DNA from 2 places in the Neisseria benedictiae genome. Region 2 is predicted to be linked to the other one. Evidence: riboswitches for the same ligand, from Rfam matches in the RefSeq annotation. Region 2 holds a riboswitch; the other holds the start of a gene.
The links. Region 2 has a riboswitch for thiamine pyrophosphate ahead of Q3O12_RS00730 (FAD-dependent oxidoreductase). Riboswitches for the same ligand answer to the same signal wherever they lie in the genome.
Positions count from the first base shown of each region.

Region 1: it holds a riboswitch for thiamine pyrophosphate, as region 2 does, so the genes downstream of both, thiC (phosphomethylpyrimidine synthase ThiC) here and Q3O12_RS00730 (FAD-dependent oxidoreductase) in region 2, are expected to answer to the same signal.

Region 1 is NZ_CATQFV010000076.1:13,512-28,795, reverse strand. Features, by position in the region: gene ubiG (bifunctional 2-polyprenyl-6-hydroxyphenol methylase/3-demethylubiquinol 3-O-methyltransferase UbiG) at 1-538, opposite strand, end outside; gene Q3O12_RS09740 (aromatic amino acid transporter) at 691-1,932, shown strand; gene gmhB (D-glycero-beta-D-manno-heptose 1,7-bisphosphate 7-phosphatase) at 2,065-2,628, shown strand; gene Q3O12_RS09730 (lysophospholipid acyltransferase family protein) at 2,657-3,400, shown strand; gene Q3O12_RS09725 (YgjP family zinc-dependent metalloprotease) at 3,397-4,086, shown strand; gene Q3O12_RS09720 (hypothetical protein) at 4,140-4,418, shown strand; gene Q3O12_RS09715 (hypothetical protein) at 4,593-4,859, shown strand; gene Q3O12_RS09710 (hypothetical protein) at 5,144-5,476, shown strand; gene thiC (phosphomethylpyrimidine synthase ThiC) at 5,742-7,643, opposite strand; TPP riboswitch at 7,733-7,832, opposite strand; tRNA gene Q3O12_RS09700 (tRNA-Met) at 7,983-8,059, shown strand; gene Q3O12_RS09695 (NUDIX hydrolase) at 8,241-9,116, shown strand; gene Q3O12_RS09690 (ABC transporter ATP-binding protein) at 9,125-10,063, shown strand; gene ptsP (phosphoenolpyruvate--protein phosphotransferase) at 10,185-11,960, opposite strand; gene Q3O12_RS09680 (HPr family phosphocarrier protein) at 11,960-12,229, opposite strand; gene Q3O12_RS09675 (PTS sugar transporter subunit IIA) at 12,298-12,735, opposite strand; gene Q3O12_RS09670 (hypoxanthine-guanine phosphoribosyltransferase) at 12,824-13,387, opposite strand; gene Q3O12_RS09665 (DNA ligase) at 13,456-14,280, opposite strand; gene Q3O12_RS09660 (MBL fold metallo-hydrolase) at 14,371-15,003, shown strand; gene Q3O12_RS09655 (DNA recombination protein RmuC) at 15,071-15,284, opposite strand, start outside.
Region 2 is NZ_CATQFV010000010.1:64,501-79,784, forward strand. Features, by position in the region: gene Q3O12_RS00650 (hypothetical protein) at 1-266, shown strand, start outside; gene Q3O12_RS00655 (alpha/beta hydrolase) at 277-807, shown strand; gene asd (aspartate-semialdehyde dehydrogenase) at 901-2,016, opposite strand; gene Q3O12_RS00665 (RDD family protein) at 2,193-2,774, shown strand; gene folD (bifunctional methylenetetrahydrofolate dehydrogenase/methenyltetrahydrofolate cyclohydrolase FolD) at 2,836-3,690, opposite strand; tRNA gene Q3O12_RS00675 (tRNA-Pro) at 3,913-3,990, shown strand; tRNA gene Q3O12_RS00680 (tRNA-Arg) at 4,015-4,091, shown strand; tRNA gene Q3O12_RS00685 (tRNA-His) at 4,119-4,194, shown strand; gene rfaE2 (D-glycero-beta-D-manno-heptose 1-phosphate adenylyltransferase) at 4,407-4,913, shown strand; gene Q3O12_RS00695 (bifunctional biotin--[acetyl-CoA-carboxylase] ligase/type III pantothenate kinase) at 4,910-6,688, shown strand; gene Q3O12_RS00700 (SPOR domain-containing protein) at 6,801-7,634, shown strand; gene Q3O12_RS00705 (hypothetical protein) at 7,935-8,378, opposite strand; gene Q3O12_RS00710 (thiazole synthase) at 8,366-9,163, opposite strand; gene thiS (sulfur carrier protein ThiS) at 9,242-9,436, opposite strand; gene Q3O12_RS00720 (DUF4304 domain-containing protein) at 9,551-10,198, opposite strand; gene thiE (thiamine phosphate synthase) at 10,334-10,957, opposite strand; gene Q3O12_RS00730 (FAD-dependent oxidoreductase) at 10,978-12,078, opposite strand; TPP riboswitch at 12,237-12,341, opposite strand; gene tldD (metalloprotease TldD) at 12,416-13,900, shown strand; gene Q3O12_RS00740 (amino acid ABC transporter permease) at 14,048-14,707, shown strand; gene Q3O12_RS00745 (amino acid ABC transporter permease) at 14,697-15,284, shown strand, end outside.

The DNA of each region.
Region 1 (15,284 bases), on a different contig from region 2:
TCAACAGATATTCCGCCGCCACAATCAGATGCAGGTACGATTTCGGGTTTTTATTGATGGTAGAAAAAAACACCATGCCGTCCGGTTTGACCAGCTTGGCACAAGCACGCACGATGGCGGCGGGATCGGGGACGTGTTCCATCATTTCCATGCACGTTACCACATCGAACGAGTGCGGTTCCGCCTCGGCAAGGTCTTCCACGCGGATACATTCATATTCGATATCGGCGACATTGTTCAAAGCCGCGTGCAGGCGGGCGGTTTCCAGCGACTGCTCCGCCATATCGATGCCTTTGACAAACGCCGCGCCGCGCCGCGCCATACTTTCCGCCAAAATCCCGCCGCCGCAGCCCACATCCAAAACCCGTTTGCCGCGCAAATTTGCGTGTCCGTCGATATAATCGAGCCGCAGCGGATTGATGTCGTGCAAGGTTTTGAACTCGCCCGACTTGTCCCACCATTTGTCGGCAATCCGGCTGAATTTGGCGATTTCCCCCTCATCGACATTATATTTTTTGTCGGACATTTTCCCTCCCATCTGACGAACCGCCCCACTCCAAAACCCAAGATTATACTATGGAACACGATGCCGTCTGAAAGCCTTTTCGGGCGGTGCGGCGCAAATACCTTACAAACCCTTACACTTTACGGCATAATGGCAGCCGCGCATTTCTAGAAGAAAGATAAACAATGTCAACCAAAACCCCTTCCCTATTCGGCGGCGCGATGATTATCGCCGGCACGGTCATCGGCGCAGGTATGCTCGCCAACCCCACCGCCACCTCCGGCGTATGGTTTGCCGGCTCGCTGATTGTGTTGCTCTACACCTGGTTTTCCATGCTCTCCAGCGGCCTGATGATTTTGGAAGTCAACACCCATTATCCGCACGGCGCAAGTTTTGACACCATGGTCAAAGACCTGCTCGGACGCGGCTGGAACATCATCAACGGCGTTGCCGTCGCCTTCGTCCTATACCTGCTCACCTACGCCTACATCTTCGTCGGCGGCGACCTGACCGCCAAAGGCATCGGCAACGCCTTGGGCGGCAATGTTTCGCTTACCGTCGGACAACTCGTCTTCTTCGGCATCCTCGCCTTTTGCGTGTGGGCATCCGCACGCTTGGTCGACCGATTCACCGGCATCCTCATCGGCGGCATGGTATTGACCTTTATCTGGGCAACCGGCGGCCTGATTGCCGATGCCAAGCCGTCCGTCCTCTTCGATACCCAAGCCCCCGCAGGCACCAGCTACTGGATTTACGCCGCCACCGCCCTGCCCGTCTGCCTCGCTTCCTTCGGCTTCCACGGCAACGTCTCCAGCCTGCTCAAATACTTTAAAGGCGACGCGCCCAAAGTGGCGAAATCCATCTGGACGGGCACACTGATTGCGCTGGTAATTTACATCCTCTGGCAAATCGCCATCCAAGGCAACCTGCCGCGCAACGAGTTCGCCCCCGTCATCGCCGCCGAAGGGCAAGTCTCCGTCCTGATTGAAACCCTGTCCAAATTCGCCCAAACCGGCAATATGGATAAAATATTGTCCCTGTTTTCCTATATGGCAATCGCCACCTCGTTTTTAGGCGTAACCTTAGGTCTGTTCGACTACATCGCCGACATCTTCAAATGGAACGACAGCGTGTCCGGCCGCACCAAAACCGCCGCGCTGACCTTCCTGCCGCCTTTGATTTCCTGCCTGCTCTTCCCCACCGGCTTCGTTACCGCCATCGGCTACGTCGGCTTAGCGGCAACCGTCTGGACAGGCATCATCCCCGCCATGCTGCTCTACCGTTCGCGCAAAAAATTCGGCGCAGGCAAAACCTATAAAGTTTACGGCGGCTTGTGGCTGATGGTTTGGGTCTTCCTTTTCGGCATCGTCAACATCGCCGCACAGGTATTGAGCCAAATGGAACTCGTCCCCGTATTCAAGGGATAAAGGCAAAATGCCGTCTGAAGCCCGCCGACGGCTTCAGACGGCATTGCCTCGTTATCGCGCGGCACAGGCGCATCACTGCCGATATTTCAGTATAATGCCACCCCCGACCTGCCCCAATCCAAAGGAAACGCGATGAAACTCATCATTCTCGACCGCGACGGCGTCATCAACCGGGACCGCGACGACTTCGTCAAATCCGTTGACGAGTGGATACCTGTCGAAGGCAGCATGGATGCGGTGGCATTCCTGACGCAGGCAGGTTGCACCGTCGCCGTCGCCACCAACCAATCGGGCATCGGCCGCAAATATTTTACCGTTCAAGACCTGACCGAAATGCACGCCAAAATGCACCGCCTCGTCCGTCAGGCCGGCGGCGAAATCAACGGCATCTGGTTCTGCCCCCACACCAACGCCGACAACTGCAACTGCCGCAAGCCCAAACCGGGCATGATTGAAGACATCATTGGACGCTTCAACGCCCAAGCCTCGGAAACCTGGCTGGTCGGCGACAGCCTGCGTGATTTGCAGGCAATCGATGCCGTCGGCGGAAAACCCGCGCTGGTTCTGACCGGAAAAGGCAAAAAAACGCTCTCCCAACACGGACACGAATTACCCGAACACACACAGGTTTTCGATACCCTGCTCGATTTCTCACAATACATCATGCAGGAAAACGCCGCACCGCAAGCCGACTGAACATACCGCATTCCGACAAGGCAAAACCATGCTGATCATCCGCAACCTGATTTACTGGCTGATACTCTGTTCCAGCCTGATTTTCCTCTTTCCCTTTATGCTGCTCGCTTCGCCTTTCTGGGACGGTGCGCACAAGATGGCGCGGGTCTGGGTCGGCATCCTCAACTGGTCGCTCAAACACATCGTCGGGCTTAAATACCGCATCATCGGCGCGGAAAACATCCCCGACCGCCCCGCCGTCATCTGCGCCAAACACCAAAGCGGCTGGGAAACGCTTGCCCTTCAGGACATTTTTCCGCCGCAGGTTTACGTTGCCAAACGCGAGTTGTTCAAAATCCCCTTTTTCGGCTGGGGTTTGAAGCTGGTCAAAACCATAGGCATAGACCGCAACAACCGCCGCGAAGCCAACGAACAGCTCATAAAACAGGGGTTGGCGCGCAAAAACGAAGGCTATTGGATTACCATTTTCCCCGAAGGCACGCGCCTTGCACCCGGAAAACACGGCAAATACAAGCTCGGCGGCGCGCGCATGGCGAAAATGTTTGAGATGGACATCGTCCCCGTCGCCCTCAACAGCGGCGAATTTTGGCCGAAAAATTCCTTTCTGAAATATCCGGGGGAAATCACCGTCGTCATCTGTCCGCCTATCCCGCACGCAAGCGGTAGCGAAGCCGAACTGATGGAAAAATGCGAACACCTCATCGAAACGCAGCAGCCGCTTATTTCCGGCGCAGGCCCGTTTGCCGCCAAAATGCCGTCTGAAACCGTATGACCGCCTTTGTCCACACCCTTTCAGACGGCATGGAACTGACCATAGAAATCAAACGCCGTGCCAAGAAAAACCTGATTATCCGCCCTATCGGCACACATACCGTCAGTATCAGCGTCCCACCGCACCTGTCCGCCGCCGCCCTCAACCGCTGGCTGTATGAAAACGAAGCCGTCCTGCGCCGCACCCTTGCCAAAACGCCGCCGCAAACTGCCGAAAACCGGCTGCCCGAATCCATCCTCTTCCACGGCAGGCGGCTTGCCCTCACCGCCCATCAAGACACGAAAATCCTGCTGATGCCGTCTGAAATCCGCGTCCCCGAAGGCGCGCCCGAAAAACAGCTTGCGCTGCTGTGGGACTTTTTGGAACTGCAGGCGCACAGTTACCTGATTCCCCGTCTCGAACGCCACGCCCGAACCGTCCGCCTGTTCCCAACCGCCGCCGCACTGACCTCCGCCAAAACCTTCTGGGGCGTGTGCCGCAAAACCACGGGCATACGCCTCAACTGGCGGCTGGTCGGCGCACCGGAATACGTTGCCGACTATGTCTGCATACACGAACTCTGCCACCTCGCCCATGCCGACCACAGCCCCGCCTTTTGGGAACTGACCCGCCGCTTCGCCCCCTACACGCCCGAAGCGAAACAGTGGCTCAAAATCCACGGCAGGGAACTTTTTATTTTGGAATAATGCCATCCGTTTCAGACGGCATTTCCGCATTCAACCTACACGGGAGATTCAATATGAAGAAACTCGCCGTCCTGACCGCGCTCGCCGGATGCAAAGAACAGGCTGCACAAAAACCACCTGTCGATCAAAGCAGGATATGTATATATTCTAATGACGAAGAAGCCCGGAAATGCGTAAACGGCGAACTGCCTTTCTTCAATCCGACCCAATGGGGAAATGAGCAACTCCCGCTCTTTGTGGTCGCCCAAAAAATATCGTTAAAAACGCACAAGAAAGAAGAATCTTGTATTTGGAACGAGAAATCAAGGCATTTCAAAAAAGAATTGATGTAATAAAAGGAAAATAAATGGACATAGTCTATCATTCTTTAAGTTCTATTAGTGAACTAGAATCAGTCAATATTAGCACAAACGCAAGTATATTAATTAGCTGTTACAAACTAAGAGAAAATATTGAATATTTAATAAAATATATCAAAAAGACGCCTATAGATTGGGTTATTATCATTGGAAAAAAATCTTCTAAGTATAGAAAATATTTTAGATTTATATTTGGAATCGGAGTCATATCATAATGATAAACTTCTAGATGTAATTACAACCTCTCTCCCATATCACCCTATTGATGATGTTTTATTTGAGTTCTTTACAATTTCGACGATGGGAAATGATAACCATACTTTAATTGCTATCCTAGATGAAAAAATACCAGAAGAGGTAGCATTAAAAGAAAATATTGATAAATTTACTTCTAATTTGATATATAAAAAATAATGCAGTAGCCCATATGAAACCTAAACTCAACTACTGCGACACCAACTACATAATACTTATGGACGCAATCTCTTGACCGAACACTTTTCAAATGTTACACAAAATAACAATAACATCGTCAGAACTTTTTCTACACAATACGGTAATTTTGAAGTTCGAGAATCGTTGTTTGCAAGTCCAAGTGGAAATTTTGTAAAATTTGAAACCACATATCAAGTATTACCAAACGGAACAAGGGTATTTAATACAGTAATTCCCAAAGTGGGACAATAATGTATGAAAATATGTTACTTAACGCAGATGAGTTAATGTGGTTTTTTGAAAAAGAACCAGTAATTAGCGAAGATGAAAGTTGTGTTATTTTTAAATTAAATGACGGTATCAATAATTTTGAAATTGCCTTTGGATATGCTTTGCCGTATGTATCCATAAAAGTTTTTTCATCTATTGGAATGATTTTATCATATTATTTAGAGCAAATTATTGAAATGAAAATAAAAAATGATGAGATAAGTGAATATCTTTATGTTGAATTAAAACAAAATAACGATGTTAGTAGTTTTAGCATAAGAATAAAACCACATATCCAAATAAACTTGCAATCGCTTTGTAGCTAATAAGCAGTAGTGTGAGCAACTTTTTTGGCATTTACTGCAATAACATTCAGAAACATTACCTACAACAATGCCGACGTCGTTTGCGTATTTACCGACAAAAGAGTGCAAAAGCCTGCCTCCGGCAGCGAATCGTCCGTAAGCGGATCGGTTTCTGCAAAATAGGCTTCCGTCCGCACACCGGCTCAGAACCGTACCCCGTTTGAAAACAAAAATGCCGTCTGAAACCCGACATCCGGGTTTCAGACGGCATTTTTTGCTTGACGTTTTAGCTGTAAAGCTTCGCTCCTTTTTTGACGAACTCAATCGCTTTTTCCTCCATGCCCTGCCGTTGGGCTTTTTGCTTGTCGGCGTAGTCGCGCACTTCCTGCGTGATTTTCATCGAGCAGAATTTGGGGCCGCACATCGAGCAGAAGTGGGCGATTTTCGCGCCTTCGGCGGGCAGGGTTTCATCGTGGAAGCTCTCGGCGCGTTCGGGGTCGAGGCTTAAGCGGAATTGGTCGCGCCAGCGGAATTCGAAACGCGCCTTGCTCAGGGCGTTGTCGCGCAACTGTGCACCCGGCCAGCCTTTGGCGAGGTCGGCGGCGTGGGCGGCGAGTTTGTAGGTGATGATGCCGGTACGCACGTCTTCTTTGTCTGGCAGCCCCAAATGTTCTTTGGGGGTAACGTAACAAAGCATGGCCGTACCGTACCAGCCGATATTGGCCGCGCCTATGCCCGAGGTGATGTGGTCGTAGCCGGGGGCGATGTCGGTAACGAGCGGGCCGAGCGTGTAGAAAGGTGCTTCAAAGCAGTGTTGCAGCTCTTCAGCCATGTTTTCTTTGACGCGTTGCAGCGGCACATGACCGGGGCCTTCGATCATGACTTGTACGTCGTGTTCCCACGCTTTGGCGGTCAATTCGCCCAAGGTGTGCAATTCGGCGAATTGGGATTCGTCGTTGGCATCGGCAATGCAGCCGGGACGCAGGCCGTCACCGAGGCTGAACGATACGTCGTAGGCTTTCATGATTTCGCAGATTTCGTCGAAATGCGTGTAGAGGAAGTTTTCCTGATGATGTGCCAAACACCATTTCGCCATAATCGAACCGCCGCGCGAGACGATGCCGGTGAGGCGGTTGGCGGTCATCGGCACATAACGCAGCAACACGCCCGCGTGTATGGTGAAATAGTCCACGCCTTGTTCCGCCTGCTCGATTAAGGTGTCGCGGAACAAATCCCAAGTCAAATCTTCGGCAATACCGCCGGTTTTTTCCAAAGCCTGATAAATAGGCACGGTGCCGATGGGGACGGGCGCGTTGCGAATAATCCATTCGCGCGTTTCGTGGATGTGCGCGCCGGTGGATAAGTCCATAATCGTGTCCGCGCCCCAACGCAGCGACCACACCATTTTTTCGACTTCTTCGGTCAGGCTGGAGGTTACGGCGGAATTGCCCAAGTTGCCGTTGATTTTGACGCGGAAGTTGCGGCCGATAATCATCGGTTCGAGTTCGGGGTGGTTGATATTGGCAGGGATAATCGCGCGTCCGGCGGCGATTTCTTGGCGTACAAATTCGGGCGTGATTTGGTCGGAACGGGTCGGGATATTCGCGCCGAAACTTTGCCCTGCGTGTTGTTTCAAGAGCTTGGCGTATTCCGGTTTTTGGGACAATTCGTCTAATTTTAAACGTTCGCGTATGGCGACAAACTCCATTTCGGGCGTGATAATGCCTTGGCGCGCGTAATGGAGCTGGGTAACGTTGCCGCCGGCTTTGGCGCGGCGCGGGCGGGTGATTTGGTTGAAACGCAGATGGGCGGTTTGCGGATCGTGTGCGCGTTCGATGCCGTATTCGCTGGAAAGCCTGGGCAGGATTTCGGTATCGCCGCGTTCGTCCAGCCACGCCGTGCGGATGTGCGGCAGACCTTGTTTCAGGTCGATGTGCGCCGCCGGATCGCCGTACACGCCGCTGGTGTCATAGACGGGAATCGGCGGGTTGGCTTCCGTGCCTTGCGCCGTGTAGGTGTCGTCCTGACGGATTTCGCGCAAAGGCACGAGTATGTCGTCGCGGCTGCCTTGCAGATACACGCGTTCCGAGTTCGGATATTTGAAGCGGATGCCGATGTCTTCGCTCAAGTCGGCAAGTTCGCGCGCTTCGTTGCCGGAAATTTTGGCGGTTTTTTTTGGCGTAGTCATAAAAAATGCTCCTGTTTTCTCGTTTAGGATAAGAAACAGGAGCGTTTTGCGTCTTCAGACGGCATTTGAAAACCAATGCCGTCTGAAAGGCAGAATCCGTGAAAACTCCCCACGCAGGTATTATCCCGATCGGGTGTAAAGGGTATTTCTCAGCCGCCTGAACATCAGGCAGCACCCCTGTTTCAATGTTGGGCAAAATTAAACCACGGGCTTAGATTTTTGTAAAGAAAATAATATTTCAAATCAGGCATAAACCGCCGGACGGCAAAATTTTATGGTTCTTTCGCGGAAGTAATGTTTGACAACATAAAAAATCTGCCGTATAGTTTTACTTTCTGACGCGGGATGGAGCAGCATGGTAGCTCGTCGGGCTCATAACCCGAAGGTCGTAGGTTCGAATCCTGCTCCCGCAACCAAATATTAAACCCCTTGGTTCAATGCCGAGGGGTTTTGTTTTGCCTGTTTCCTGCCGCCTCCGTTTTTTGCCGGATCTTCCTTCCTGCCGCAATATCGGAACAGCAGCCCGCCGTCTGTTTGCGGTTGCAAATTCAGGCAGTTTGGCTACAATCTTCCGCAATGTCTTCAAGAAAGCCAACCATGCCGACCGTCCGTTTTACCGAATCCGTCAGCAAACACGACCTTGATGCCCTGTTCGAGTGGGCAAAAGCAAGTTACGGTGCAGAAAGTTGCTGGAAAACGCTGTATCTGAACGGCCTGCCTTTGGGCAACCTGTCGCCGGAATGGGCGGAGCGCGTCAAAAAAGACTGGGAGGCAGGCTGCTCGGAGTCTTCAGACGGCATTTTTCTGAATGCGGACGGCTGGTCAGATATGGGCGGCCGCTTGCAGCACCTCGCCCGCACATGGAACAAGGCGGGGCTGCTTCACGGATGGCGCAACGAGTGTTTCGACCTGACCGACGGCGGCGGCAATATCTTGTTCTCACTCGAACGCGCCGCTTTCCGTCCGTTCGGACTGCTCAGCCGCGCCGTCCATCTCAACGGTCTGACTGAATCGGACGGCCGATGGCATTTCTGGATAGGCAGGCGCAGTCCGCACAAAGCAGTCGATCCCGACAAACTCGACAATACTGCCGCCGGCGGTGTTTCCAGCGGTGAATTGCCGTCTGAAACCGTGTGTCGCGAAAGCAGCGAAGAAGCCGGTTTGGATAAAACGCTGTTTCCGCTCATCCGCCCGGTATCCCGGCTGCACAGCCTGCGCCCCGTCAGCCGGGGTGTGCACAATGAAATCCTGTATGTATTCGATGCCATCCTGCCCGAAACCTTCCTGCCTGAAAATCAGGATGGCGAGGTGGCGGGTTTTGAGAAAATGGACATCGGCAGCCTGGTTGCCGCCATGTTGTCGGAAAACATGATGCACGACGCGCAACTGGTTACGCTGGACGCGTTTTGCCGTTACGGTCTGATTGATGCCGCCCATCCGCTGTCCGAGTGGCTGGACGGCATACGTTTATAGGATGCGCCATGCTTGAACTGAACGGACTCTGCAAACGCTTCGGCGGCAAAACGGTTGCCGACAATATCTGCCTGACTGTCGGGCGCGGCAAAATACTCGCCGTTTTGGGGCGGTCGGGCTGCGGCAAATCCACCCTGCTGAATATGATTGCGGGGATTGTCCGGCCGGACGGCGGGGAAATATGGCTGAACGGGGAAAACATTACCCGTATGCCGCCCGAAAAACGCCGTATTTCGCTGATGTTTCAAGATTACGCGCTGTTTCCCCATATGAGTGCGCTGGAAAATGCAGCATTCGGTTTGAAAATGCAAAAAATGCCGAAAGCCGAAGCCGAACGCCTTGCCATGGCGGCTCTTGCCGAAGTCGGACTGGAAAACGAGGCGCACCGCAAGCCTGAAAAACTTTCCGGAGGCGAGAAGCAACGGTTGGCACTGGCGCGCGCTTTGGTTGTCCGCCCTTCCCTGCTGTTGCTGGACGAATCGTTTTCCAGTTTGGACACGCATTTGCGCGACCGGCTGCGCCGCATGACTGCCGAACGTATCCGAAACGGCGGCATCCCTGCCGTTTTGGTAACGCATTCGCCCGAAGAAGCCTGTACGACGGCGGACGAAATCGCCGTGATGCATGAAGGGAGAATTCTACAATACGGCACACCCGAAACATTGGTCAAAACACCGTCCTGCGTGCAGGTCGCCCGACTGATGGGGCTGCCCAATACCGACGATGACCGCCATATTCCGCAACATGCGGTGCGTTTCGACCAAAACGGCATGGAGTGCCGCGTATTATCCCGTACCTGTTTGCCCGAATCGTTCAGCCTGTCCGTCCTCCATCCGGAACACGGCATCCTGTGGCTGAACCTCGATATGCTGCACGCCGGTGAAATATCGGGAAACGATACGGTACGCATCCATATCGAAGACAAGGAAATCGTCCGTTTCCGTTGATGCTTCCTTAAAAACAAAATGCCGTCTGAAAAACCTTTCAGACGGCATTTTTTTACCAAAGCAGCTATATTTTTTCTAAGGGCGTTATTTGACTGCAATCTTTTTCCATTATCAACAATATTTATTTCCGCACTTTGGCTTCGGCTTCCTCCCCTGCCGGCGCGCTGTTCATCTGTTTGATCAGCTTTTCCGCCTTTTCCTCGTCCTCGCAGCGGACGATTTTGGCAATATCGTTTTCGAGCTGTGCGATATTGCTGTTCAGGATGATGTTTTTGACGGGCAGGATGTTGTTGGGATTCATCGAAAAACGGCGCAGCCCCATACCCAATAAAACGCGGGTAAACGCCGTGTCGCCCGCCATTTCGCCGCACACAGATACGTCTTTTTCCATACGGTTGGCGGTACGGATGACGTGTTGCAGCATTTTCAACACGGAAGGATGTCCGGGCTGGTAGAGGTGGCTGACGCTGTCGTCGCTGCGGTCAACGGACAAGATATATTGAATCAGGTCGTTGGTACCGATGGAAATAAAATCGACCAGTTTTAAAATGCTGCCGACGGTCAACGCGGCCGAGGGGATTTCAATCATACAGCCAACACCGACATCGCCGAAGGCTTCACCGCGCTCGGTAAGCTGCCGCTGGGCGGTATCCAAATGAATCAGGCATTGGCGCACTTCGGACAAGGAGGTAATCATCGGCCACATCATGCGGACGGGACCATGTACCGCCGCACGGAGGATGGCGCGCATCTGGGTGCGGAACATGACCGGTTCGGCAAGGCACAGGCGGATGCCGGTCATGCCCAGCGCGGGATTGAGGCTGCCGTTGGGCGTGCTGTTTTTCCCGAACCAGCGCGGATTTTTATCCACTCCCAAATCGACTGTCCGTATCGTTACGCTTTTGCCCTTCATTTTTTTGACAATCGCGCTGTAAACTTCATACTGTTCGTCTTCAGACGGCATCGTATCACGGTTCAGGTAAAGAAACTCGCTCCTGAACAACCCGATGCCGTCTGCGCCGAGATTGTGCAGTAATTTGACATCTTCGGCTGATTCTATATTGCCCAAAAGCTCGATACAGACCCCGTCGGCGGTAGCAGCGGCGGTCTTTTTGAGCTTGTTCAACTCGCGTTTGTGGCTGCGGTATTCGCGGGCACGGCGGCGGTATTCGTTCAACACCGACTCATCCGGCGAAATAATCAATACGCCGTTGATACCGTCCACGATGACTGTTTCGCCTTCGGTAATCAGTTTGCGCGCGTTGTGCAGCCCGACGACGGACGGGATGTCCAAGCTCCTGCCCAAAATCGCCGTATGCCCGGTGGGGCCGCCTGCATCGGTAACGAAGGCGGCAATGCGCTGCTCTTTAAACAAAACCGTGTCGGCGGGTGAAAGGTCGTTTGCAATCAGCACGGTTTCGTCAAACAGGTTGTCGGCAACTTCCAACTCGTTGCCCTGCCCGATCAGGTTGTTGTGGATGCGGCGGACGACTTGCAGCATATCCTGCTTGCGTTCGCGCAAATAGGCATCGTCCATATTGTCAAATTGGGCGGCGAGTTTGTCGCTCTGCTGCTTCAATGCCCACTCGGCGTTGATTTTTTGTTCCCTTAAAATATCAACGGGCTCGCGCGACAAGGTTACATCGGTCAACAGCATCAGGTGCAGCGAAATAAACGCGCCCAACTCGGTCGGGGCGTTTTCGGGAATCGCGCTGCGGAGCTGTTCCAACTCTTTGCGCGTGGCTTTGACGGCGGCATCGAAACGTTCGGCTTCGGCATCGGTGTCCGCCTCCGCAACATCATACTGCGGCACTTCCTCCGTACCACGCGCAATCAGGTGGGCGCAACCGACGGCAATGCCTTTGCCCGCCGCCACGCCGTGCAGCACGATACTCATTATTCGCCCTCGCCGAAGTAGTCGTTGATTAAGTCGGTCAGGGCGCGCATCGCTTCCGCCTCGTCCGCGCCGTCCGTCTCCAGTTCGATGACCGTACCCTTGGCGGCGGCGAGCATCATTAAGCCCATAATGCTTTTGCCGTTGACGCGGCTGCCGTTTTTCGTTACCCAGACTTCGCTTTGAAACTGAGACGCGGTTTGGGTGAATTTGCTGGAGGCACGGGCGTGAAGTCCGAGTTTGTTGATGATTTCGATGGATTGTTTGAGCATTTCGATTCCCGTTTTATGTATATCGGCAGCAGACACCGTTTAAAATGTTTTCTTGTCCTACCGCTCCTTCAGGCGGCATCATGGTTTTTCCGGCACACCAAATCGTCCGGTGCGGACATGATGGCGAAAATGCCCTTTACCGCCGCCTCTCTGACACTCTCGGTGAAGGCGGCAAGGTCTTCCGCCGTCGGCGAATATTGGACGGCCTTAATCATCATCGGCGCATTCAGGCCGGTCAGAATCGCCGATTTGTTTTCGCGCACGAGGCGGCGGGCGGCATTGCAGGGGGTTGCGCCGAAGATGTCGGTCATAATCAATACGCCGTGGTTTTCAGGAAATTCTTGCAGCGCGGCAATGGCGTTATTGATGATGTCGTCTTGGTCTTCCGTCGGCTGCACGCCGAGTATGCGGACGTTTTCAGGCAGCCCGCCCGGAAAAAAATGATGTGCCAACTTGCGGTAGGCTTCGCCTATGGTTTCGTGTGTAACGATTAAAAGCCCTATCATGGTATATATGCGTCCTGTTTATAATTCTTCTGCCAACCTGCCGTATAAACGTTATGCCGTCTGAAGAACATTCAGACGGCATGCCTGCCTATTTGCCGTCCAATGCGTAAATCTCACCCAAATTGCGCCAGCAGCCCGCCGCATCCATGCCGTAACCGAAAACATAACGGTTCGGCACATCCAGTCCGACATAATCGGCTTTGACGGGTTTTTCTTTGTCGATTAATTTATTGGCGAACACCGCCGCACGGCAGCTTGCCGCACCCATTTCCAAAAGTTTGGCTTGAATGGCAGACATCGTATGCCCTTCGTCTAGAATATCGTCCAACACAACCACATGCCTGCCTCGGATTTGTTCCGCATCGGGCATACGTTTCCAGTTGAACGCGCCGCCCTCCAGCTTGTCGCCGTAACGGGAAACATGAACATAATCAAAATCTAAGGGAAAGCGCAACAGCGGCAACAACTGGCCCGTAAACACCACCGCCCCGCCCATCACGGGCAGGAGCAACGGATATCTGCCGCCCAAATCGCGCGTAATCTCATCCGCTACTTTTTGCAGTGCGGCGCGGCATTGCCCTTGGTCGAACAAAAGTTCGGCGTTTTCAAGCATCGCCTGTGTTTCAAGGCGTTTGGTTTCTAAATCGGTCATATGTCGGAATCGGTCGGTAAAAGGAAAATTATAAACCAAAGTATCGGCTGCCGTCCGAACCGTCCTGCTCAGCGGTCGGTACGCACGCGCACAAATGTGGCGAATTTCGGCGTGCCTTTCCGCGTAAAACCACGGTAGCGGTAGGTAATCAGCGTGCCGATTTTGGGCGGGTTGTCGCGGTCTTTGTCTTTGAAACCGCTGCCGATGCGGAATTCGCCGTGCCGGTTTTTGCAGCCGACCGCGCCCAACCGTCCGGCATTGCGCCCTTTGCCTTCATAGTGCCGCGTTACCGTGCATTCGTCGTCGTATTGGCTTTTCAGCTTCAATAATTGGCTGCTCCTGCCACCGCTATAACGGGATTCAGGCTGGCGCAGCATCACGCCTTCGCCGCCCTGCGCTTCGATTTGTTTTAAAAAGTCCATCGCGTGCTGCCGGTCGCGCACTTTGATTTGCGGGATGATGGTAATCGGCGCGTTCGGATGCGTTTTCAGCCATTGCGTTGCGACTGCCAAACGTTGGTAGAGGTTGCCCTGCGCCTTGGGTACGTCGAAAACGTGCAGGCGGATGCCGCGCCAGTCTGAAGAAGCAGAACGCACGGCGGCGGAAATCTGCTCGAACTGACCGCGTCCGCTGTACAATTCGCCGTCCAAAGGATAAGGCGGAAACTGCGCGGTAAAGCCTTTAGGGGGCGTAAACGCATAACCCTGACGGCTTATCAGGTGCTTTCCGTCCCAATAGGCGCGCACGCCGTCGAGTTTCTCGCTCATCGCCCAGCCCGCAATCTCTTGGTCTTTGTATTCCTGCGCCAGCATCAAATCCGCCGCGCCTGCCGATGCAGGGATGAAAACCGCCGTAAAAATCGGTATGATGCCGCCGATTATCTTCTTAATCACCTGATTCCCCCAATATCCAAACAGGCGGCAAACCGCCATAAAACAAACGGCAAACCCGATGCCGTCTGAAAACCGTTTAGGAACACGCCGATGACCCTACGTTACGAAATCCTCTCCGTTACCCCCTTCCGCCAAAACTGCACCCTGATTTGGGACGACGAAAGCGGCGAAGCCGTCCTGACCGATGTCGGCGGCGACGTGCCGTTCCTGCTGCAAGCGTTGGCAAACCGCAAACTTACGCTCACGGCAATCTGGCTGACGCACGGCCATCTCGATCATGCAGGCGGCGTGGTCGAAATGTTGAAAACGCATAAAGTCCCCGTCCTCGGCCCGCACCGCGAAGATAAATTCCTGCTCCAATCGCTGCCGCAAACCACCGCGCAATACGGATTCCCCGTCTCGCCCGCCTTTGCGCCGACCCGTTGGCTCGAAGAAGGCGAAACGCTCACGGTCGGACGCTATGCCTTTCAAGTGCTGCATATTCCGGGGCACACGCCGGGACATGTGGTCTTTTATTGTGCCGAGGCGGATCTGCTGATTGCGGGCGACGTGCTGTTTTACGAAACCATAGGCAGAACCGATTTTCCGCGCGGCAACCACGCCGACTTAATCAACAATATCCGCAACAAATTATTCGCCCTCCCCGAAACCGTGCAAGTTGTCGCCGGACACGGGCGTATGACTTCCATCGGACATGAAAAGCGGCACAATCCGTTTTTCTAACCGACTTTCCTACGGCCTTCAGACGGCATCATCTGCACTGATGCCGTCTGAAACACATCCGCCCTTCCTATTCGGCTTCGTCAGCCGCCTTCTGTTCCGAAGGTTTGCCCAAAGCAAATGCCGTCTGTTCGTTGGCACGCTCGACCAAATCCCGTTGAAGCTGTTTGCCTGCCTTCACACCCAACAGACGCAGTTTCTCGGCGCGTCCGACCAGATTCCCGCGCCCCTCGGCAAGTTGCTTGAATGCCGTCTGAAAGCTGTTTTGCGCCTGATCGATGCTT
Region 2 (15,284 bases):
CTGCGTTTATCCTGCCCATGTTGGTGTGGGCGATATTTATGCTGGCGCGGATGCAGGGCTGGCTTGCGCCGACCAAGGCAAACCCGATATGGGCGTTGGTATGGCTGCTGATCTGCCTGCCCTGCCTGCTGATTGCGGCCAAATGTTTGAGTTGGAAAGGCTGGCGGCTGTTGGCAAACGTTCTTGCCTGCCTTGCCGTGTGCGCCATATTGAGCGTACCCGCTTCGCTGCTCATCGCCTTTACCCTCCGGGACCTGCTCAAATAGGCGGGGCGGTATGCAGGGTTTTGAACTCGAAGATTTGACGCTTTGGCTGATACGCGATGCCGGAGAAGATCAGATGTGGATAGACCGTTGGGCGGTCAGTTATCCCGTCGTGCAGATGTCCGAAGCATCCGCAAACAGCAGCACGGAAGCGTGGCAAACCGCGCTTCAGACGGCATTCGAACGGATACAGGGCAGGCATATCGCCGTTGTCGCACACGGAGCGGGCGCGGCCGCATTCTTGGCGTGGCTGTATCGGGCAGATATCCTGACCCGGAAGAAAATTGCCAACATCATCCTTGTACCGCAGCGTCCCGATATTTTCTCCGACGATGCGGAACACACCTTCCGGCGCGTCCGCTGTCCTTGCCGTGCCGCATTGGTGGTGTCCGAACACGGCGGCGTGCCGCACGGTTGGGCGCAAAAACAGGCAGATTTGTGGAACGCGCGCCTGTTGGTTTCCCCGCATTCGGGCAGCTTGAACGGTATGCTCGGCGGCTGGCAGTGGGGTATGAAGCTGATGCAGGAAATGTTGCTGGCGTGAACGCTTGCCTTATCGGAATTTCGGTCAACCGGGGTTGCAAGGAAAATGCCGTCTGAAACAGGCTTCAGACGGCATTTTTTATTCAAATCCGGCTTACAGGCTGCCCAACACGATACGCAGCACGCGGCGCAGCGGTTCGGCCGCGCCCCACAAAAGTTGGTCGCCGACGGTGAACGCGCTGATGTATTCGCCGCCCATACCCAGTTTGCGGATGCGTCCGACGGGGACGGACAGCGTGCCGGTAACTTTTGCAGGAGTCAGCTCGTGGATGCTGGCTTCTTTTTCGTTGGGGATGACTTTCACCCAGTCGTTCGCGCCTGCCAAAATCGCTTCGATTTCGGAAACGGGCAGGTCTCTTTTCAGCTTCAGGGTGATGGCTTGGCTGTGGCAGCGCATAGAGCCGATGCGGACGCACAAGCCGTCGATTACGGTCGGATTGCCGCTGCGGCCGAGGATTTTGTTGGTTTCCGCGCCGCCTTTCCATTCTTCTTTGGACTGGCCGTTGCCCAAGTCCACGTCGATCCACGGAATCAGGCTGCCGGCGAGCGGTACGCCGAAATTGGCTTTCGGATAGTCTTCGCTGCGCAGGAAATCGGATACTTTGCGGTCGATGTCGAGAATCGAGCCGGCAGGATCGGCAAGCTCGTCCGCCACTTGGGCGTGAACCGCGCCCATACCGCTGATGAGTTCGCGCATGTTTTTCGCGCCCGCGCCGGAAGCGGCTTGATAGGTCATGCTGGTTGCCCATTCGACCAAATCGTTTTGGAACAGGCCGCCCAGTGCCATCAGCATCAGGGAGACGGTGCAGTTGCCGCCGATGTAGTTTTTCACGCCGTTTTTGAGGCCGTTGTCGATGACGTTGCGGTTGACAGGGTCGAGGACGATAATCGCGTCGTCTTTCATGCGCAGAGAAGATGCCGCGTCAACCCAGTAGCCGTTCCAGCCGCTGTCGCGCAGGGCTTGGAACACGGATTTGGTGTAATCGCCGCCTTGGCAGGTTACGATGATGTCCATTTTGGCGAGTTCGGCAACATTGTTGGCATCCAATAATGTTTTAGCCGCCTGACCGAAATCGGGTGCCGCGCCGCCGACGTTGGAAGTGGTAAAGAAAAACGCTTCGGGAATGTGGGCGAAGTCGTTTTCTTCTTTCATACGCTGCATCAAAACCGAACCGACCATACCGCGCCAGCCGACGAAACCTACTTTCATTGTGTTGCTCCTTGAGGAAAAATCGTTAATAAAATTATGTATGGCGTAAAGGAAGCGTTTTAACGCCGTATTGGGAAAATGTAAAGTTCTTTATCGAATTTTCTTTTTGGGATTGGCGTTTGCAGCAGTAGGGCGGTAGAATGCCATCTGTTTAAGAACGATTATCAGGAACGGATATGGAAGAAAAAAACGATTACACCGACGCGGTATCCGACAACCGCAACGGGCAGGAAATTGAAGTCGGAATTGCCGGCGCAGGCGACCGGATACTTGCCGCGCTGCTGAACCAATTGTTTACCTTTTTGATTCTGCTGGTGCCGTTTGCCGGTCTGATTGTCTTCGCCATCAAGAATGAAGGCAGGATTGTCGGTAGTGAGGAAATATTCGGGCTGCTTTTGGGTATGACTTCCTTTTGGGTCGGACTGGCAGGCATTTTGGTTTATACCGTCGTTCAAATCTACTATATGAGCAGGGACGGGCAGTCATTGGGTAAGAAAATCATGAGAATCCGCGTGTTGAAAACCGACGGCCGCAATCCGGGTTTTGTCGGTACGGTTTTGGTACGCGAAATCGCGTGGTCGGTTTTGGTTGCCATTATTGCCGTCGTTATCGGTCTTGCAGTAGGTGACAACGGGGAAAACGCCATCAACCTGCTGGCATTCCTTGCCAACTTTGTCCTGCTCTTTATGGTCAAACGCGACCGCCGCACGCTTTATGACATGATGGCGGATACGGTTGTCGTCAAGCTGCCCAAATAAACGGACACGGCAAAATGCCGTCTGAAAGCCTTTCAGACGGCATTTTTATCTTCAGAACCGCTCAAGCATCGTGCAGCGAAGCCGCGTGCAAAGTGTTTTCCATCAATGTGGCAATCGTCATCGGACCCACGCCGCCGGGAACGGGCGTAATCATTGCCGCCCGTTCTTTTGCCGTTTCAAATTCCACGTCGCCGCACAGGCTGCCGTCGTCCAAACGGTTGATGCCCACATCGATAACGACCGCGCCGGGTTTGATCCACCCGCCTTTGACAAAGTTCGGAATGCCCACGCCGACTACCAAAATATCGGCGGCGGCAATTTCATCGGCAAGATTTTCGGTCGCACTGTGGCAGACCGTTACCGTTGCGCGCGCCAGCAGCAGTTCCAAAGCCTGCGGGCGGCCGACGATATTCGACGCGCCGACCACGACCGCTTTTTTTCCCTTCGGATCGATGCCGTAAGCTTCCAAAAGCGTCATCACGCCCTTGGGCGTACACGGGCGCATCAGCGGCATTTTGACCGCCAGCCTGCCGACATTGTAAGGATGGAAGCCGTCCACGTCCTTATCCGGCGAAATACGTTCCAAAACCGCCTGGCTGTCGAGGTGTTTCGGCAGGGGCAGCTGAACCAGAATACCGTCCACTTCGGAATCGGCATTCAGGCGGTCGACCAGTGCCAGCAGTTCTTCCTGCGATGTTGATTCGGGCAGCTCGTAAGACAGCGATTTGATGCCGCATTTTTGGCAGGCGGTTTTCTTGTTGCGGACATAAACCGCGCTGGCAGGGTCGCCGCCGACCAAAACCACGGCCAGGCAAGGCGTATGCAGGCTGTCGCGTTGGCGTTTCGCCACAGCTTCGGCTACAGCTTCCAAACGCTTTTGTGAAACTTCTTTACCGTTGATTAATTGTGCCGACATGTCCGTCCTTTTATTAAACAGGTAGAAATTGCTAAAAATTATCGCATTTTCCGTATATTTTTACAGCAGGATGCCGAAAATAAATTTATCTGGAAATAGGACTTGGGTTTTGAATCTGGTTAAATATTTTTACAAATCAAAATACTACATAGGTTTTATTAGGATTTTAAAAATAAGCGTTGACGTGTTTTTCGTCCGTATGTACAATTCAATACTTCAAGTCGGGGCGTAGCGCAGCCCGGTTAGCGCATCTGCTTTGGGAGCAGAGGGTCGTGAGTTCGAATCCCACCGCCCCGACCAATCAATCAGCACGAATCGGCATGAGCGCCCGTAGCTCAACCGGATAGAGCACCGACCTTCTAAGTCGGGGGTTACAGGTTCGATTCCTGTCGGGCGTGCCAAGAATTTGATTGAAAGCCGTTTTTATGGTGGCTGTAGCTCAGTTGGTAGAGCCCCGGATTGTGATTCCGGTTGTCGTGGGTTCGAGCCCCATCAGCCACCCCAGATAAAGACCTGTACTTTTCGGTACAGGTCTTTTTCCATTTGTGCTTATTATTTGCATCAGTCATATTGGTGCGGCGGTATGCCGTCTGAAAGCCGGGCCGGTCATACGGAAACCGCTTCAGACGGCATTTGCGCCGCCGGCTTTGCCTTTCGCATATGCTTCTGTATCATGTGGGTTTTTCTGTCTTTTATGGTTTTTGTCGGAGGCTTTGATGGTTGACGGTTGGTCTGTCCCTGATTTTGAATCGAAAATCTGTCCGCCCGAGGCGTTGGCGGCGCGTTTGGCGTTGTTGCCGCGCCCGCTGGTGTTTACCAACGGCTGTTTCGACATCCTCCATCGCGGTCATGTTACTTATCTGGCGCAGGCGCGTTCGGCGGGGGCGGCGTTGGTGCTGGCGTTGAATACCGATGCTTCGGTGCGGCGTTTGGGCAAGGGCGGCGACCGCCCGGTCAATCCTTTGGAGAACCGTGCCGCCGTTGCCGCCGCTTTGGAAAGTGTGGATTTGGTTACTTGGTTTGACGAGGATACGCCGGCGGCGTTGATCGAGGCGGTCAAACCTGAGATTTTGGTCAAGGGCGGCGATTGGGCCGTGGATAAGATTGTCGGTGCGGCAGAAACGTTGGCACGCGGCGGTCAGGTGTTTTCAATTCCGTTTCTGCACCAGACTTCGACGACGAAGACTTTGGCGAAAATCCGTGCTGCCGAGGGTGGAAAATGACGGTTTTGAAGCCTTCGCACTGGCGGGTGTTAGCGGAGCTTGCCGACGGTTTGCCGCAACACGTCTCGCAACTGGCGCGTGTGGCGGATATGAAGCCGCAGCAGTTGAACGGTTTTTGGCAGCAGATGCCGGCGCATATACGGGGGCTATTGCGCCAACACGACGGCTATTGGCGGTTGGTGCGCCCCTTGGCGGTTTTCGATGCCGAAGGTTTGCGCGCGTTGGGGGAACGGTCGGGTTTTCAGACGGCATTGAAACATGAGTGCGCGTCCAGCAACGACGAGATACTGGAATTGGCGCGGATTGCGCCGGACAAGGCGCACAAAACCGTATGCGTGACCCACCTGCAAAGTAAGGGCAGGGGGCGGCAGGGGCGGAAGTGGTCGCACCGTTTGGGCGAGTGTCTGATGTTCAGTTTCGGCTGGGTGTTTGACCGGCCGCAGTATGAGTTGGGTTCGCTGTCGCCTGTTGCGGCAGTGGCGTGCCGGCGCGCCTTGTTGCGTTTGGGTTTGGAAACGCAAATCAAGTGGCCAAACGATTTGGTCGTCGGACGCGACAAATTGGGCGGCATTCTGATTGAAACGGTCAGGACGGGCGGCAAAACGGTTGCCGTGGTCGGTATCGGCATCAATTTCGTGCTGCCCAAGGAAGTGGAAAACGCCGCGTCGGTGCAATCGCTGTTTCAGACGGCATCGCGGCGGGGCAATGCCGATGCCGCCGTGCTGCTGGAAACGTTGTTGGCGGAACTGGACGCGGTGTTGGTGCAATATGCGCGGGATGGATTTGCGCCTTTTGTGGCGGAATATCAGGCTGCCAACCGCGATCACGGCAAGGCAGTATTGCTTTTGCGCAACGGCGAAACCGTTTGCGAAGGTACGGTCAGCGGTGTGGACGAGAAGGGTATATTGCATCTGGATACCGGAGACGGCAGGCAAACCGTAGTCAGCGGCGAAATCAGCCTGCGGCCCGACGATAGGCCGGTCTCTGTTCCGAGGAAGCGGGAACCGGAACGTTTTTTGCTGTTGGACGGAGGGAACAGCCGGCTCAAGTGGGCGTGGGTGGAAAACGGCACGTTCGCAACCGTCGGCAGCGCGCCGTACCGCGATTTGTCGCCTTTGGGCGCGGAGTGGGCGGAAAAGGCGGATGGAAATGTCCGCATCGTCGGTTGCGCCGTGTGCGGAGAATCCAAAAAGGCACAGGTTCAGGAACAGCTCGCCCGAAAAATCGAATGGCTGCCGTCTTCCGCTCAGGCTTTAGGCATACGCAACCACTACCGTCATCCCGAAGAACACGGTTCCGACCGTTGGTTTAACGCATTGGGCAGCCGCCGCTTCAGCCGCAACGCCTGCGTCGTCGTCAGCTGCGGCACTGCGGTAACGGTTGACGCGCTCACCGATGACGGACATTATCTCGGCGGAACCATCATGCCCGGCTTCCACCTGATGAAAGAATCGCTCGCCGTCCGAACCGCCAACCTCAACCGCCCCGCCGGCAAGCGTTACCCTTTCCCGACCACCACAAGCAACGCCATTGCAAGCGGTATGATGGACGCGGTTTGCGGTTCGGTTATGATGATGCACTGCCGTCTGAAAGAAAAAAACGGCGAGGACAAGCCTGTCGATGTCATCATTACCGGCGGCGGCGCGGCGAAAGTTGCAGAAGCCCTGCCGCCTGCATTTTTGGCGGAAAATACCGTGCGCGTGGCGGACAACCTCGTCATCCACGGGCTGCTGAACCTGATTGCCGCCGAAGGCGGGGAATCGGAACACGCTTAGAAAATATGCCCTTTTTCAACACGGGGCGGCATCCGTCCGAATCCATCCGGATTCTGCCGCCCGACAGACTGCCGCCCGGGCGGGCGGGGTTTCAAACATTGAGGAAATTCTGATGAAATGGCTCTTCACCCTTTTGGCGGTACTCAATATTGCCGTATTCGGCGGCACGGTGGGCTATAAATTGGCCGTTAAAGCGGCGGGCGGCGTGCCGGAGAACCGGGCTACCGAAAACACACCCCCTGCAACGCCCGCCGCCGGCAATGCGGCGGCATCCGGGGAGGATACGGCCGCACTGCTCAAACCGGGCGACATCCTGACCGAAGAACAGGCGGAACAGTTGCGCCTGCAAAAAGAAGCGGAACAGAAAAAACTGAAGGAGAAAAAACAGCGCGAGGAAAAAGCCCGCCGCGAAAAACTCGCCGCCGAAAAGGCGCAGGCGGAACGTGAAAACAGTACGGCGGATACCTCATGCGCTGCGCAGGCAAGCCTCACGATGGACGAAGACGACTACCACCGCATCAAAGGGCTTTTGGGCAAATGGTCGCACGTCGCCAGCAGGAGCGTCGAAAAACGTACCGCCAAAGCCAAACCTGCCGATAAAACCTATAAAACCTACCGCGTCGTCCTGCCCATTTCCGGCAATGCCGAAGAACAGGCGGCGGAGCTGTCTGCCAAAGGTTTCAACCCCATACCGTTTGACGGCGCATTGAGTTTGGGTGTCGGCAACAGCCGGGAAAATGCCCAAGCCCTGCAAAACCGGCTTGCCGGCGCAGGATTCGGTGGGGCGCATATTGTCGAACGCGCTGCGGAAACCGGCCGGCAGGACGATTCTTTGAGCGTGTCGCGTATGACGGTTTTGTTTACCGGCGTGAATGCCGCCGATGCGGACGAAATCCGTAAAATCACGTCCCCATACGGCAAACTGAACCTCAAATCCTGCAAATAAGTGCAGACCAAAAACGCCAAACCCACCGTAAAGGTGGGTTTGGCGTTTCGGTTTTGAGTATCTGATATATAAAAAGGGAATGTATGTCTCGTATATGCCGACTCCAAGTGTGAAAGTGAATGATGAGGGAATACAGTGTTTAATGGTTCGGAATTGACGACTTCCGAGTGGTTTTAATTATACGCTAATAATAATAATTATCAATAAAAATTTAAAAATAAATGCGGATTTTTTGTAATGCGATGAAAAATAAACAAATTAAACTATTTACCGATGTTTGTGATTCGGGTCGGCAAACTTTCATTGTGCCGGACAAATCGGGGGTGCAGGCATAGCCGGGGGCTTCGTGCCTGACGGAAATAAGGTTGCCCGTGTTTGAACATCCGTCCGATTTGGCGCGGACAGGGTTGTCATTCGGGGATGTTTGAGCGTGGATTCGGGGATGCAAAAGCGGTGAAACTGTTGCGGATAAAGGCTTACGGATGCTTTAAATGTATTCAAACGACAAAACGCTTCTTCTGTTGTTGTACTTGGGGCTTGCGTGGCAGCCTGCACACCGTGGAGGCCGGGTGTTTCGTTGGTTGCGGTGTCGGGGTGGGCGGCAAGGTTTTCCGGCCGGTTTCCCTGTTCTTCACGATAAAGCCGTGATGCCGGGGAATGGCGGTTTGTCCGTTTCAGGCCGCCGCCGTTTTGGGCCGCGATGCCGTCTGAAGCCTTCAGACGGCATTTCGCTACCCTTTCCAATATTCCGCCGAATGCCAAAACGGCTGTCCGACTGTCGGCGTGCTGGCTTGCGCTTTGGTGCGAGCCTCGACCGGTTCGGCTTCAAATGCCAGCCGTCCGGATTCGACGGCGAGTGCGAAGGCGCGCGCCATATTGACCGGATCGCCGCTACGGGAAACGGCGGTGTTTAACAATACGCCGTCAAAACCCCATTCCATCACTTGCGCCGCCTGCGAGGGCAAACCCAAGCCCGCATCGATAATCAGCGGCGTGTCGGGCAGGCGTTCGCGCAGGACTTTCAGCGCGTAGGAGTGAACCGCGCCCAAACCCGTGCCGATCGGGGCCGCCCACGGCATCAACGCCTGACAGCCCGCGTCAAGCAGGCGGCGGCAGGCAATCAGGTCTTCGGTGCAATAAGGCAGCACTTTGAAGCCGTCTTTAATCAGGATTTCCGCCGCTTCGACAAGCTGGAACACATCCGGCTGCAAGGTGTCGTCGTCGCCGATGAGTTCGAGCTTAATCCAATCGGTTTCAAACACTTCGCGCGCCATCTGCGCCGTCGTTACCGCTTCCTGCACGCTTTGGCAGCCTGCCGTGTTCGGCAGGACGGGAACGCCGGTTTCTTGAAGCAGCGACCAAAACCCCTGACCGTGCGCCTCGCCGCCGCTTCCCGCGCGGCGCAGCGAGACGGTAATCATCGCAGGCTGGGCGGTTTGGATGGATTGTTTGAGGATTTCGGGGGTCGGGTAGGCAGCCGTACCGAGCAGCAGCCGTGAAGGGAAAGTTTCGCCGTACAGGGTGAGCATAATGGGTTCCTTGATATGGTTGTCGGGCGCGATGCCGTCTGAAAGCCGGAGGCGTGCCTTTGGGGTTTCAGACGGCATTCAGCCGCCGACGACGGGGCGGACGATGTCGACTTTGTCGTTTTCGTTCAAAACCGTTTCCGCATACGCGCCTTTGGCGACAAATCCGGTATTCACCGCCACGGCAAAAGGCTTTTGCGGCGCGGTTTGGGCGATGAGGTCGGCAACGGTCGTGCCGTGAAGTTCGGCGGGTTCGCCGTTTAAGATGATGTTCATGGTTTCTCGATATTTCGGTGTTTATAGAGGTTTTCAGACGACCTTTGTAAATGTTAGGTTGCAAGCGAACCTGCAACATTTGTGTCCATTAATATTTTTATGTTCAATTATTTATTATTTTTCTATTTCAATCCCATTAATATAGGCAAATTTAATCATAGTAGCTCCATTAAATTCACATATGTCTAATGAAATGCTTTCCTTTGGTAATTCATTCAAAGAATTATAAAAACCAATATACTTTTTTCTTAATTTGTCTTTTTTGATTATTTTATTAAAATACTGCTGCGCCTTAGCTTTTTCGCTAAAATAATAGATGTAATACAATAAATTATAGTCATTCATATCCTCATTTATAATTTTTTCAATATTGGTTTCTGTGTCCTCAAAATCGTCAAATAACGGTATTATATGCTCCCTTATAAGTTTGCTAACATCCTCTACCGTATATTTATAGCTTGCTCCTGCTAACTGCCACCAAATCCAAGGTTTTCTATTTATCAAGCTCCCCAACTCTCCGCCATATATAAAACCATTATTGATATTTGCCTTTTTCATATCTTTTGAGTAAATGGCGATATGTGGAATAAATTGCACGCTACATTGATAATTGTGCCTATCAGCCTGAAAATAGATTTCAAATGTAATATCCCTGTTTTTAGATACTCTCTTTAATTTCTGCCCTTTAGAAATTATCTTAAAATCAGGAAATTTACTTGCTATTTCTTGCCATGCTTTTTCACATAACTCTCTTGGTTTCATTGTTATCAAATTGCTCCTTATGTATCTTTTTAAAATTTTAAAATATGATAAAAATGAATAAAATAAAAAATAAATTCCTCTGTAAATATATTATCTGGTACGTCTGGTTTTAGACTTTATTATTTTCAGACGATCTTATTTATTTTTATTCCACAAAGCCTGAAATGCTTTAACCACCGCTTCGGGATTTGCCGCTTCGGTCACGGCACGGACGACGGCGAGTGAGGAAACGCCGGTTGCCAATACCTCTTCAGCATTGTTCAAATCGATGCCGCCAATGGCGACGACGGGCGTGCCGCCTGCCTGTTTCACATATTCGCGCAGTTTGTCCAAGCCTTGCGGGGCGGTGGGCATTTGCTTGGTCGTGGTCGGGAAAATCGCGCCGCTGGCGACGTAGCTGGGGTGTACGGACAGGGCGCGGTCGAGTTCGGCGACGGAGTGCGTACTCAAACCCAAGCGCAAACCGGCGGCGGCGATGGCGGCAAGGTCGGCGGTGTCCATATCTTCCTGCCCGAGATGCACGCCGTATGCGCCCGCTTCGATTGCCTCGCGCCAGTGGTCGTTGATGAAAAGCTGCGTACGGCTGCCCTGACAGGCGGCGACGCAGCGGGCGATTTCACGTTTCAATTCATCGCCGTGCAGGGTTTTGCAGCGCAGTTGCACGGTATCGGCACCTGCTTTGACCATGCGCTCCACCCAATCGGCGGTGGGAACAACGGTGTAGAATTTGAGCGGAGATTTCACGGGTGGGAAGGTCATGGGGTTCCTTTCAGACGGCTTTAATCTTGTCTTCGGATATACGCCAAACCGCTTTCTTCATCACGTTCGGGCGCGTCTTTTCCGTCAAACAGTGCCACCGCCAATCTGACAGCGGCGGCGGTTACGGCCGGGGAAATCATAAAGCCGTGGCGGAACAGACCGTTGATTTCGATGAGGCGGCGTTCGCGGCTGTAACGGATTTCGGGGTTGTGGTGATTGAGCGTGGGGCGCAGGCCGGTGGCGATTTCGAGGATGTCGGCTTCGCCGAAGGCGGGGTGGACGGCATAGAGTGCGGATAAAAGTTCCAACCCTGAACGCACGCTGGCAGGAGCTTGGCTTTCGCTTTCGATTTGGGTCGCGCCGATGACGAAGACGTGGTTTTCTTTCGGGGCGATGTAAAGCGGATAACGCGGGTGCAGCAGACGCACGGGGCGGTTGAGCGTGATTTCGGGTGTGTAAACCCGCGCCACTTCGCCGCGTATGCCGCGCAAGGTGCTGGTGTGTTCGGGGGATTGGTTCCACGCGGTTTTTGCGCCGTAGCCGCGGCAGTCGATCAGCCAGTCGTATTGGGCTTGCAGGTCTTCGGGGGCGCATTCGTGTTCCCAATGGCAAGGGACGTTCAGTTCGTCCAAAGCGTCGGCAAGTGCAGACAATATTTGCCGCCCGTCGAGCTGGCCTTCGGTCGGCAGGTAGATGCCGTCTGAAAAACGTCCGCCGAGTTGCGGTTCGCGTTCGGCGATTTCATCTACGCGCCAACGGACGATTTCGTCATCCGCCACGCCGCCGCGTTTGAGATGGCGGACGAACTCGCTGGATAAAGGTTTGTCCTGCCCGTGCCACACAATCAGGCTGCCGTTTTCCTGCATCATGGCAGGCGTTTTCAGACGGCCTCTGATGTTGCGCCAAAGCGGAATGCTCTGCCTGCCCAGTTTGATGACTTCGGGCGTTGCCTCAACCGCTTCCGCAGCAGGCGCGAGCATCGCGGCGGCAACATAGGCGGCGGCGTGTTCGCCCCGGCGGCTGCCTTTGTCGAAAAGTGCAATCTGGTAACCTTGTTCTGCAAGCTGCAATGCGGTCAGCCTTCCGGAAAGGCCGCCGCCGAGGACGGCGATACGGGTCATGACGGGTTCCTTTGCAGGTATCGCGATTTGTCGGAAAAAAGGCGTGCCGCCGTTGCGGTGGGTGAGGGTTGTTGTGAGGCATTGCCCGACATATCAAGTCCTTAAAAAAACATGAAAATGGGGCGGGGAAGTGCGGAAAAGGGAACGGAAGCCCGAAAGGGCGGGGAGATTTTGTTTCCTACGCAGGCATTACCCCGACAGGTTCTACGGATTCTGCTTTCGCAATCTCAGCCGCCCGATGGGCGGCACTCCGACAAGAAAGCTTTAAGTTTACACAAAGCAACGTGCGTTGGCAAAATTCTTACATTTTCGGCGGCACGGCGCATTTCCATAACAAATGCCGTATAATCAAGCCCCTGATTTTTTATGCGCCGACACTATGCATCCGACCTATTCCGCCGTACAGGCACGGCTGCTCGAAGCCAACCGCCTTTCCCCCGAACTGCTCGCCAAAAGCCTGTGCATCATCGGCGCGCACCACGTCGATTATGCCGACATCTACTGCCAGCGCACTGCTTATGAAAGCTGGCATTTGGAAGAGGGCATCGTCAAATCGGGCAGCTTCCAAATCGATCAGGGCGTGGGCGTGCGCGCCGTTTCGGGCGATAAAACTGCTTTTGCCTACGCCGACAGCCTGTGTATCGATTCGATCAACCGCTCTGCCAAAGCCGTGCGCGTGATTGGTGCGGCCGGTGGCGAGGCCAGCGTCAAAGTGCCGACACCTGCCTACGGCAAGCCTGTACATATGGCGATGGATCCTATTGCCAGCCTTGATTCCGCCGCCAAAGTCGCGCTGTTGAACAAAGTGGAAGCAATCGCCAAAGCCGCCGATCCGCGCATCGTGCAAGTGATGGCCGGTTTGACCTGCGAATACGACATGGTGTACATCGCCCGACTCGATGGCAAACACGCCGCGGACATCCGCCCGATGGTGCGCCTGAACGTTACCGTCATCGCCAAACAGGGCGAACGCCGCGAACAGGGCAGCGCGGGCGGCGGCGGACGCTACGATTTGGCTTATTTCGATGAAAACTTGGTGCGGCAGTTTGTCGATGCCGCCGTCAAACAGGCACTCACCAACCTCGAATCCCGCCCCGCACCCGCCGGAGAAATGACCGTCGTTTTGGGCAACGGCTGGCCGGGCGTGTTGCTGCACGAAGCGGTCGGACACGGTTTGGAAGGCGATTTCAACCGCAAGGGAACCAGCGTCTTTTCAGGCAGAATCGGCGAGCGCGTTGCCGCCAAAGGCGTTACCGTCGTTGACCAAGGAGACATTGCCGACAGACGCGGTTCGCTCAATATCGACGACGAAGGCAACGAAACACGCCGTACCATATTGATTGAAGACGGTATCTTGGTCGGCTATATGCAGGACGAAACCAACGCCCGCCTGACAGGTACGCAATCGACCGGCAACGGCCGCCGCGAAAGCTACGCCTCCGTCCCGATGCCGCGCATGACCAACACCTTTATGGAAAACGGCGGCTACGAACCCGACGAAATCATCGCGTCCATCGACAAGGGCATTTACGCCGTCAACTTCGGCGGCGGACAGGTGGACATTACCAGCGGCAAATTTGTCTTCAGCGCGTCCGAAGCGTGGTGGGTCGAAGGCGGCAGGCTGCAATATCCTGTCAAAGGCGCGACCATTATCGGCAACGGCCCCGAAGTGCTGAAACACGTTTCGATGATAGGCAACGATACCGCGTTGGACAGCGGTGTCGGCGTGTGCGGCAAAGAAGGCCAGAGCGTCCCTGTCGGCGTGGGGCAGCCGACTTTGCGGATTGATGCCGGACTGACCGTCGGCGGCAGCGCAATCTGACGCGGAATCCGGCACGATGCCGTCTGAAGGCTTCAGACGGCATCGCCTTATTCTTTTTTCCGATGTTTGATATTCCTAAGCATTCTTTAACATTATCTTACAAGTTCATTAAAATACCGCCTTTCGTTAAGCTGATTTCTGATTCTGATGAACTGGCCTTATTTAATCGATGCCGTACCCAAATTCGCCGATGCGGCAAAGCTGACGTTGGAATTGTCCGTTTACGGCGTTGTTTTGTCGTTGCTGTTCGGCCTGCCCGTTGCCGTGGTAACGGCATACCGCATCCGCCCCTTCTACGCATTGGCGCGCGCCTATATCGAGCTGTCGCGCAATACGCCCTTGCTGATCCAATTGTTTTTCCTGTATTACGGCCTGCCGAAAATGGGCATTAAATGGGATGGTTTCACCTGCGGCGTAATCGCACTGGTTTTCTTGGGCGCAAGCTACATGGCGGAAGCCATCCGCGCCGGTATTCTGGCCGTCCCCAAAGGGCAGATCGAAGCGGGCAAGGCCATCGGTTTGAGCCGCTTTCAAGTGTTCCGCTATGTCGAATTGCCTCAGGCATGGGCGGTCGCCGTTCCCGCTATCGGCGCAAACGTATTGTTTTTGATGAAAGAAACATCTATCGTCAGCGCGGTCGGCATTGCGGAATTGTTGTTCGTTACCAAAGACATCATCGGCATGGACTACAAAACCAACGAAGCCTTGTTCCTGCTGTTTGCCAGCTACCTGATCATCCTTCTGCCCGTTTCGCTTCTGGCGCGCTGGGCCGAAAACCGCGTACGGAGTGCAAAATATGGTGTTTGACTGGCTGTTTGAAGGACAAAACGCGGTACGCTTGGGCGAAGGCCTGTTGCTGACGGCGCAGATTTCCCTGGCCTCCGTTGCCGCTTCCTGCGTATTGGGTACGCTGTTCGGCTTGGTTTTGCGTTCGCGCAACCGGCTCATCCGCTTTATCGGACGGTTTTATCTCGAAACCATCCGCATCGTGCCGATTTTGGTGTGGCTGTTCGGACTGTATTTCGGACTGTCCGCCTGGACGGGCATCCACATCGGCGGATTTTGGGTCTGCGTCTGGGTATTTTCCCTGTGGGGCGTTGCCGAAATGGGCGACTTGGTGCGCGGCGCACTGGAATCGATTGAAAAACACCAGGTCGAATCGGGTCTTGCGCTCGGCTTGAGCCGCGGGCAGGTATTCCGCTACATCGAGCTGCCGCAAAGTATCCGCCGCGTATTACCCGGCGCCGTCAATCTGTTTACGCGCATGATCAAAACCAGCTCGCTCGCCTCGCTTATCGGCGTGATTGAAGTGGTCAAAGTGGGGCAGCAAATTATTGAAAACTCGCTGCTGACGCAGCCCAATGCTTCATTTTGGGTTTATGGA